2 regions of the Paraburkholderia sp. JPY465 genome follow, and region 1 is predicted to be linked to the other one. Evidence: predicted binding sites of a transcription regulator. Region 1 holds the regulator's gene; the other holds the start of a gene.
What was found. The regulator HrcA, encoded in region 1, represses chaperone genes, less so after heat shock. The targets are predictions, from matches to a motif close to TTAGCACTCNNNNNNNNNGAGTGCTAA.
Positions count from the first base shown of each region.

Region 2: rpoH (RNA polymerase sigma factor RpoH) is a predicted target of HrcA. The motif match lies at 2,381-2,407, and genes of this name have one in related genera.

Region 1 covers NZ_JBNDMT010000003.1:2,833,631-2,838,761, forward strand. Annotated here, with positions in the region: gene dnaK (molecular chaperone DnaK) at 1-25, opposite strand, end outside; gene grpE (nucleotide exchange factor GrpE) at 356-943, opposite strand; gene QFZ94_RS27740 (hypothetical protein) at 1,306-1,467, shown strand; gene QFZ94_RS27745 (RNA-binding S4 domain-containing protein) at 1,439-1,846, opposite strand; gene hemH (ferrochelatase) at 1,855-2,925, opposite strand; gene hrcA (heat-inducible transcriptional repressor HrcA) at 3,104-4,123, opposite strand; gene QFZ94_RS27760 (NAD kinase) at 4,334-5,131, shown strand, end outside.
Region 2 covers NZ_JBNDMT010000003.1:3,026,001-3,031,131, forward strand. Annotated here, with positions in the region: partial or broken gene QFZ94_RS28565 (2-isopropylmalate synthase) at 1-933, shown strand, start outside; gene QFZ94_RS28570 (nuclear transport factor 2 family protein) at 1,125-1,508, opposite strand; gene QFZ94_RS28575 (acyloxyacyl hydrolase) at 1,550-2,113, opposite strand; gene rpoH (RNA polymerase sigma factor RpoH) at 2,469-3,404, shown strand; gene cydP (cytochrome oxidase putative small subunit CydP) at 3,821-4,081, shown strand; gene QFZ94_RS28590 (cytochrome ubiquinol oxidase subunit I) at 4,071-5,131, shown strand, end outside.

The sequences.
Region 1 (5,131 bases):
GGTCGATGCCGATGATTTTGCCCATTTTTACAAATCTCCTGACTTTGATCGCTGCGGAAAGCGCCCGGTTGGCCCATCTGGCGGCGGGACGATCCGCTCTCAATTCCTACCTGCACTCAAAATAAGTGCGGCCACATCGTTTTCAAGACCTCTATTGCGATGCGGTCTTTAATTTTTTTCAATCACGGGGCGGGCTCGTGAATCCTTGCTGCGAGCCCGCTCCGTCAGCTTGCACGGCGCCCCGGCGCGGTCGGCCGGAAGTGCCTGAATCGACTGGATGTTTCGCGGCGCGCGCCGATGCGAAGCGACGAGGCAGACGCCGCCGGCGCTGACGCCGAGATGCCCGTCGACGTGCTTACTTCGGCGCCGCGACGGTCACGAGCGCGGGACGCAGCACCCGATCCGCGATCACGAAGCCCTTTTGCAGCACCGCGACGACGGTGTTCGGCTCCTGGTCGGCCGGCACCATCGAAATGGCCTGATGGCGATGCGGGTCGAACTTCTCGCCGACCGGATTGATGGCCACGACGCGGCCCTTCTCCAGCGCGCCGCTCAACTGGCGCAGCGTGAGTTCGACGCCTTCGCGGACCTTCTGCAGGTCGTCGGACGAATGGGCGACGGCCGCCTCAAGACTGTCGACCACCGGCAGCAGATGCTCGGCGAAGTTCTCGATCGCAAACTTGTGCGCCTTGGCGACGTCTTCCTGAGCGCGACGGCGCACGTTTTCGGTTTCGGCCTTCGCGCGCAGGAAGTCTTCCTGCAACTCGGCGATCTTCGCCTGAGCGTCGGCCAGCGCCTGCTCGGCGGCTGCCTGGGCGGATTCAGTGGTGGCGCCGGTGTTCTGCTGTTGAGTAGCGGCCTCAGCCGTCTCGGCGGCCTGGCGCGCGGCTTCGTCGGCGGGCGTGGGATTCTGGCTCGTCGGGTTCTCTTGCGTGTTTTCCATGTCGCTGAAAGTCGTTAAAAGTAAAAGCAAAGGCGGAAAAAGCCGTTCCGACACCGTACGATTCGTGCTTTGCAAAATCGCGGCACGTGTCTTCGCGCCGATCCGCCAGACCGGACCCCAGATGGGGTCTGAAATAGCCGTTTCAAGCGGCTCGGAGGTTTTTTCGCACCACCGTCGTGCAGGCGAAATGCGCCGTAACAAGCATTCACGTGGCGCAATCAGATAGGGATTGAGTGCAGCCCGCAACTGACCTATTCTCCAGTCATGGAGCGGCAACGCACGTTAACCCTAATTTGACGTAAGCCTTACCGACACCTGACAGTCGTTCCGATAGCCCGTTTCAGCCCATCGAGGGGAGTACCGTGAAACTGACCGTTGCAATCGGGGTGGTCGCACTGGTACTGATCGCGGGCACCACGACAATCTGCATGTCCGGCGCGGTTAACGACCACACCACCGAGTACGGTGGCGCACATGCGACGGTCGAGCAGTTTTTTAGTTCCCACCCGAAAATCTGTCGATAGTGCGCCGGTCGCGCTTGGTCGGTCGCCCGTGCAGCGCGGCGGCCGGCTCGTGATACACCTTGCGCCGTTCCTGCTCGACCTGCCGCTTCTCCTTGCTCTGCGAGGTTTCCGCGTAAAGCGTCTGCGCCACGCTCGCCGGGCCGCGTACGTCGCATACGCCCAGCACCTCGACCTGCCACACGTAGCGCTCGATCTCGATTTCGACCAGATCGCCGACACGCACGTCCTTGGCCGGCTTCACGGCCGCGCCGCCGATGCGCACCCGCCCCTTGTCGACCGCATCCGCGGCCAACGAACGCGTCTTGAAGAAGCGCGCGGCCCACAGCCATTTGTCGATGCGCAGTTTCGCGCCCGGTTCGGTTGAAATACGGTAGTTCATCTGCGTATTCAAGCTCCTGTCGTGTGCGGCACCGGCACCGCTTGCACCGGCCAGCCCTGCAGGTGTTGCGCGACAATTTCGCCGAGCGCGGCAACCCACGGCTGAGACGCGTTCAGACAGGCGATCCGGTGAAACTCCTTGCCACCCGCCTGTAGAAATTCGTCGCGCACTTCCATGCCGATTTCCTCGATCGTTTCGAGGCAGTCGGCGGTGAAACCCGGACAAAACACATCAGCACGCCGCACGCCTGCCGCGCCGAGTTCCTTCAACGTCGGCGCCGTATAGGGCTGCAGCCATTCGGCCTTGCCAAAGCGCGACTGGAACGTGATGCGGCATTCGACCGGCGTCAACTCGAGCGCCTGCATCAGCAGTGCGCCGGTCTGCTGGCATTGCTCGTGATACGGGTCGCCGAGGTCGAGCGTGCGCTTGGGTACGCCGTGGAAACTCAGCACGAGCTTGTCGCCCGCCGCGAAATCGGGGCGGCCGTGCAGATGCCAGTGGTGACGCACCTGCGCGGCAAGCGCCGCGATATACGCCGGGTGATCGGCGTACTGGCGAACCGTGCGGACTTCCGGCTGGTTACGCATCCGCTTGAGCGCGGAAAAGGCTTCGTCGAACGCGGTCGCGGTGGTCGACGCCGAATACTGCGGATACATCGGCATCAGCAGCACGCGCTCGGCGCCAGCGAGCTTCAGCTGGTTCAGCATTGCGGGAATGCCGGGCGTGCCGTAGCGCATCGCGTAGTCGACCAGCACCGTGTAGTCGTTGACTTGCAGCAGATGGCGCAAGCCCTCGACCTGCTTTTCGGTGTGCACGCGCAGCGGCGAGCCCTCGGGCATCCACACCGCCGCGTACTTCCTGGCGGAGCTGCGGCCGCGAAACGGCAGGATCAGCAGACGCAGAATCAGCTGCCACAGCAGCGCGGGAATTTCGACCACGCGAGGATCGGACAGGAACTGCGCGAGATAGCGGCGCACCGCGCGCGGCGTCGGCGCATCGGGCGTGCCGAGGTTGATCAGCAACACGGCGACGCGATGCGATGTGGCGTTCTGTGATGGCCGCTCGAGGTCGAAGCGCATAGGCAGCAGAAATCGCCGCGTCACGCGGCGAGTCGATTCAATGGAGATTCATTATAGCGGCGCGGGTTCGGCCGGGCGCCGCCGGACCCTGGCCATTCGGACGATTGGCAGACGCCGCCCGTTCGCGCATCATGGCCGGCACGGGCTGCGATGACGGCAGCGCCGCAAAGCGCGAGGACTACTGCTGGCTGAGCGTCATGGACAACAGCCGCGCGGTGATGTCCACGATCGGAATCACGCGGTTGTAGGCCATGCGGGTCGGTCCGATCACACCGAGCGTGCCGACGATCTTGCCGTTCACCTCGTACGGCGCGGTGACGACGCTCATTTCCTCGATCGGCACCAGCGTCGATTCGCCGCCAATGAATATTTGCACGCCCGCCGCATGACTCGACACATCGAGCAACTGAAGGAGGCTGGTCTTCTGGTCGAACACATCGAACAGCTTGCGCAGGCGCGCCATGTCCGACGAAAGATCCGCGACTTCGAGCAGATTGCGCTCGCCCGAGATGAGCACGGTCTCGCCGGTATCGGATTCGTCGGTGCTCGCGGTGACGGCCGCGTGCATCAGCGAAGTCATGTCGCCACGCAGCTCGTCGATTTCCTCGCGCAGGCGGCGGCGCACTTCGTCGAACGAGAGGCCCGCGAAGTGCGCGTTGATGTAATTGGAGGCTTCCACCAGCTGCGAAGGCGAAAAGTCGCGCTGGGTGGCGAGAATGCGGTTTTGCACGTCGCCTTCGGGCGTCACGATGATCAGCAGGATGCGCTTGTCGGACAGGCGCATGAATTCGATCTGCTTGAATACGTGGCTGCGGCGCGGTGTGAGCACCACGCCGGCGAACTGCGACAGGTTGGACAGCACGCTCGCCGCCGCGGCGACGATCTTCTGCGGCTCGCCCACCTGCAGCGTGGTTTTGACCGCGCGCATCACCGCTTCTTCGTCGGCGGCGGACTCGACCGTCAGCATCGTGTCCACGAACAGACGGTAGCCGCGTGGCGTCGGAATGCGCCCCGCCGACGTATGCGGACTGATCACGAGCCCCAGATCCTCGAGGTCCGACATCACGTTGCGGATCGTGGCCGGGCTCAGCTCGAGGCCCGAGTAACGTGACAGCGTGCGCGAGCCGACCGGCTGACCTTCGGCGATGTAGCGCTCGATCAGCGTTTTGAGGAGGGTTTGTGCGCGAGGATCTAGCATGACGAAAAATTTTAGCTCAATGGCATCGCAGCCGCGAGCGCCCGCGGCGCCCGCTCCCGGCAAATGCGCCGCCGTCGGCGAGCGCGCATGTCATCGGGTCTTCACCATTCTAACGATAATCGCGACATGCGCAGACGCCCCGCGTGCGCCGACCCGCTACCGGGTTGGCCTGCGGTTCTTTTCAGGCCCTACCTATGGTGTAATGCCGGCATGCAAGTGACCAGCCAGTTCAAGACCGTCGCGCTCGTCGGGCGCAGCAATACGCCAGGCATCGGCGAGCCGCTGACCGCGCTCGCCGCGTGCCTCGCCAGGCTCGGCCTCGAAGTCGTGTTCGAAGCCGACACCGCCGCCGAAATCGGCGTAACCGACTACCCGGCGCTGCGTCCCGCTGAGATCGGCGCGCGCGCCGACGTTGCCGTGGTGCTCGGCGGCGACGGCACGATGCTCGGCATCGGCCGCCAGCTCGCGCCATATCGCACACCCTTGATCGGGATCAACCACGGGCGGCTCGGCTTCATCACCGACATCCCGATCTCCGACATGCTCGAGACCGTGCCGCAAATGCTGTCCGGCAATTTCGAGCGCGAGGAGCGCGTGCTGCTCGAAGCGCGCATCGTGCGCGACGGCACGCCGATCTACCACGCGCTCGCGTTCAACGACGTGGTGGTCAACCGTAGCGGTTTTTCGGGCATGGCGGAGCTGCGCGTGTCGGTCGACGGCCGCTTCATGTACAACCAGCGCTCGGACGGCCTGATCGTTGCAACGCCGACCGGCTCGACCGCGTACGCGCTGTCGTCGCAGGGGCCGATCCTGCACCCCCAATTGCAGGGCTTCGTGCTCGTGCCGATCGCGCCGCACGCGCTGTCGAACCGGCCGATCGTGCTGCCAGACGACTCGAAGGTCAGCATCCAGATCGTTTCCGGGCGCGAAGTGAACGTGAATTTCGACATGCAGTCGTTCACGTCGCTGGAGCTCGGCGACACGATCGAGGTGCGCCGTTCGCGTCAT
Region 2 (5,131 bases), 190 kb from region 1:
GGTCGCAAGTGGCCGAGTCGCACGATCGACGCCGCGCCCGTCTGGATGAGCACCGACCTGCGCGACGGCAACCAGGCGCTGATCGAACCGATGAACGCCGCGCAGAAGCTCGAGTACTTCGAGATGCTGGTCGCGATCGGTTTCAAGGAAATCGAAGTGGGTTTTCCGTCGGCGTCGCAGACCGATTTCGACTTCGTGCGCAAGCTGATCGACGAGCGGCGCATTCCCGACGACGTCACGATCGAGGTCTTCGTGCCGTCGCGCGCGGAGCTGATCGCACGCACGTTCGATGCGCTCGACGGCGCTCCGCGCGCGATCGTGCATCTGTATAACGCGATCTGCCCGTCGTTCCGGCGCATCGTGTTTCAGCAATCGAAGGACGAGATCAAGGCGCTCGCAGTCGAAGGCACGCGCGTCATCAAGGAACATGCGCAGGCGCGGCCGGGCACACACTGGATCTTCCAGTACTCGCCCGAGACCTTCAACACGACCGAGCTGCCGTTCGCACGCGAGGTGTGCGACGCGGTCGCGCAAATGTGGCGGCCGACGCGCCATCACAAGATGATCGTCAACCTGCCGGCGAGCGTCGAAGCGGCCACGCCGAACGTATTCGCCGACCAGATCGAATGGATGCACCGCAACCTCGGCTACCGCGACAGCATTGTGCTGTCGGTGCATCCGCACAACGATCGCGGCACCGCGGTGGCCGCGGCGCAGCTCGCGCTGCTGGCGGGCGCGGATCGCATCGAAGGCTGTCTGTTCGGCAATGGCGAACGCACCGGCAACGTCGATCTCGTCACGCTCGCGATGAATCTCGACACGATGGGTATCGACAGCGGTCTGGATTTCTCGGATCTCGCGACGATCCGGCGTGTGGCGGAGCACTGCACGGGGCTTCCCGTGGCCGCGCGGCATCCATATGCGGGAGAAGTGGCGATGCGCGGCACACGCGAGCCGCGCGACGCAGATGCCGAGCGCGATGAATACGGCGCAAACAGCCGCGATAAAGCTGAGGATTGCGTAATCGCGTAAATCCGACTTGAGCTTGCGGCGGAGGAGTGCGCACCCAGCATTCCGCCGCCAGGATGGGCGCGCTCACGAGGCGCGCCCGCGCGATGAGAATCTCACTCCAGCGCGCAACGCGTCGCCTGCCATGCGATCAGCCGCCACTGGCCGTCTTCGTGCGTGTGGATCGCGGTATAAGCAATCGGGAACAGCAGCGCGCCGTTGTTCGCTTCCATCTCGATCAGCGCGCGTCCCGTGACCACGTAGGTTTCGCGCCCGGCCGGCAAAACTTCCTGCGACTGCACTTCGATTTGCCGATAACGACGGCGCCCCGCGGTGATCCCGTCGATGAACTGTCGCTTCGTCTCGCGTTTGCCGTTCGTATGAACGTAGCTCACGTTGTCCGCGAGCAGCGTGTCGAGCGACTGCCCGTCGCCGTCGACCATCGCGCGAAATCGCTCTCGCTCGAGCCCGCGAATCGCTTCGATCATCTTTGCCGCCATTGCAGAGCCCCTCGAACACCGCGAGCCACAAGGGGCCACGGTCAGAAGTGATATTGCAAATATAGCTGGCTGAAATTTATACCAGGATTCGGCTCTTTGATACCGCCATTGGAAACATGCTGGAAGCGGTAGCCGGCGGCATACTGCTGATGAGCGCCGAACTGCAGCCCAACGCCCGCCATCTCGGTGAACTGGAACGCGGTGCCCAACGTGAAGTCGGAAGAAATGCGCGGACTGGTCAGCAATCCGACACCGGCACCCACCTCGATGAATGGCCGCACTGAACCCGACGACTTGACGAAGCGGATCACCGGCATCACGCCGATCTCGCCGATGTTGTCGTGAACGTTTCCTTCATCGGTGTGCCACCACGCGACGTGCGCCTCGCCGATCAGCGCGAAATGCCAGTCGCCGATCTGCCACCAGGTGAGGTTCGGGTCCCAGACCGCGCCGAGATCGAGCCTCTTGACGAGACGATCACCGACGCCGGCGGCCACTTGCACGCCGAACCGGTCAGCCCGGGAGGCGCCCGCCGCACCCAGCAGCAGAACGGCCAACGCACTTTTTAGAGTAAGTCTACGGACCACAAGATTCTTCTTGTTCATTCGGCCCCCCATACTGATGACTATTAAGCGAGCGCCCCCTTTATTCTAAGCATGGATTCCGGGGCAAGTATGTTCCAGTTAATGCGCCCGAACGGCAATTATTCTCCCTGAAATCGGACGACGTCAGTCGATCATGAGTCTGTAGCCGCCTCGAACGGTAATTTGTACGGGCTCAACACACAGCGCAAATAGAGCGTATGATGGCTATCAGAAGTCAAGATTCAATAGGATTTTCGGGAACTTGGATACCCCTGCGACCTCTAAGTATTAGCACTCGGCAGATCTGAGTGCTAACATCCATCGCTGGAGTCGTTTACTGAGTACGCTATTGTCTGATTCCAAAGGAGCTTCACACGTGAGCCATGCAATGACCCTTCCGAGTACTTTGAGCCCGTCGTCGGCTAAGGCCGCTCCGGCAGGTGCACTGGCGCTCTCGCATTCCTCGCTGCTGTCCGGTCAACTGGGCAACATCGACGCCTACATTCAGGCGGTCAACCGGATTCCAATGCTGACGCCGGCGGAAGAACGCCAGTTCGCCACCGAATTGCGCGAACACGACAATCTGGAGGCCGCACGCCGCCTCGTGCTGTCGCACCTGCGACTCGTCGTGTCGATCGCGCGTAACTACCTGGGCTACGGGTTGCCGCACGCCGACCTGATCCAGGAAGGCAACATCGGCCTGATGAAAGCGGTCAAGCGCTTCGATCCCGAGCAAAACGTACGCCTCGTGTCGTACGCGATGCACTGGATCAAGGCAGAGATCCACGAATACATCCTGCGCAACTGGCGCATGGTGAAGGTCGCCACGACCAAGGCGCAGCGCAAGCTGTTCTTCAACCTGCGCAGCCACAAGCAGGGCCTCGGCGCGTTCACGCCGGACGAGATCGAAGGTCTCGCGAAGGAACTGAACGTGAAGCGCGAAGAGGTCGCGGAGATGGAAACGCGTCTGTCGGGCGGCGATATCGCGCTCGAAGGTCAGGTCGAAGACGGTAAAGAGTCGTACGCGCCGATCGCCTACCTGGCCGACTCGCATAGCGAGCCGACCGCCGTGCTGGCTTCGCGTCAGCGCGACCGGCTGCAAAGCGACGGCATCGCAAGCGCGCTCGACGCGCTCGATCCGCGCAGCCGCCGCATCATCGAAGCGCGCTGGCTGAAGGTGGCCGACGACGGCTCGGGCGGCTCCACGCTGCACGAGCTGGCCGACGAGTTCGGCGTGTCGGCCGAGCGTATCCGGCAGATCGAAGCCAGCGCGATGAAGAAGATGCGCGGCGCGCTGACCGAATACGCGTAAATGCGTCGAAGCCATGCGCGCGTCGAATGTGTCCTGCCCAAGAGATCGGTAAAAGCGACGCACGGTAGCCGGTCGCGTACTATTTAGCGGCCATCGCGCTTGAGCCCCGCCCTCGCAAGACGGCGGGGCTTTTTCATTCCTTTCGCCCATTCGTGCGCCCCCCGGCCGGCGCGCATTCGCGTCGGCCTATCCCCAAGCCGGCCTGTCGAGGCCGGTAAGCCTTTCTTGACGTATCGCAAGTCCGGTAGCAATACTGCACAGACGCGGCAAGTTTCGCGACCTGATGCCGCATGGCTAACTCTGAGCGCGCGAGGTTCCCCCTCCTACAATCGGCATGCATTCGCCAGACTGCCTGACGGCAAGGGCGGTCTGGATCCGGCCGGACTCTCCGGCGTGAAGTCGTCTTTCGACCGATCATGACCCTAGCCCTCAATCGCAGCAGCACTGTCCGGTCGCGCTTGCGCGGCGGGTTCACCAGGTGGGTGCGCGGTCCCACGCCGGCGCGCGATATTGCCATCATCCTCGCCATCAAGTTCGCTCTACTGCTGGCGATCAAGTTCACATTCTTCAGTCATCCGCAGGCGGAGCACATGATGCTGCCGCCTCGGCAGGTCGCGCAGGCGCTGCTGTCGGTGCCCGCCCCGCATCCGTCCGGAGGTGATCAACATGCCCGTTAGCGAAGTCGTAGAACTGTCGCGGCTCCAGTTCGCCATCACGGCGCTTTATCACTTTCTGTTCGTGCCGCTCACGCTCGGCCTCGCCTGGTTGCTCGTCATCATGGAGTCGGTCTACGTGATGACCGGCAAGCAGATCTACAAGGACATGACGCAGTTCTGGGGCAAGCTGTTCGGCATCAACTTTGCAATGGGCGTCGCGACCGGCCTCACGCTCGAGTTTCAGTTCGGCACCAACTGGGCCTATTACTCCCATTACGTCGGCGACATTTTCGGCGTGCCGCTCGCCGTCGAAGGACTGATGGCGTTCTTCCTCGAATCGACGTTCGTCGGTCTGTTCTTCTTCGGCTGGAACAGATTGTCGAAAGTGCAGCATCTGATCGTCACGTTCTGTGTCGCGCTCGGATCGAACCTGTCGGCGCTGTGGATTCTGGTTGCCAACGGCTGGATGAACAATCCGGTCGGCGCGAAGTTCAACTACCAGACGATGCGCATGGAGCTCGACAGCATCGGCGCGGTGATCTTCAACCCGGTCGCACAGGTGAAGTTCGTGCACACGGTGTCGGCCGGTTACGTGACCGCGGCGATGTTCGTCCTCGGGGTGTCGTCGTGGTATCTGTTGAAGCGCCGCGACACCGAATTCGCGCTGCGCTCGTTCGCGATCGCCGCCGGTTTCGGCCTCGCGTCGGCGCTGTGCGTGATCGTGCTCGGCGACGAATCCGGCTATCGCACCGGTGAAGTCCAGCAGGTCAAGCTCGCCGCGATCGAATCCGAATGGGAAACCGCGCCCGCGCCGGCGCCGTTCACGGTATTCGGTATTCCCAACCAAAAGGAGCAGCGCACCGACTACGCGATCCGCGTGCCGTACGCGCTCGGCATCATCGCGACGCGCTCGCTGAGCGAACCCGTGGTCGGCCTGCGCGACCTGATCGCCGAAAACGAGGGGCGCATCAAGAACGGCATGCTCGCCTTCTCGGCGCTGCAGAAGTTGAAAGGCGGCGACTCGAGCGACGAAGCGCACGCCGCGTTCGACAAGTACAAGGACGATCTCGG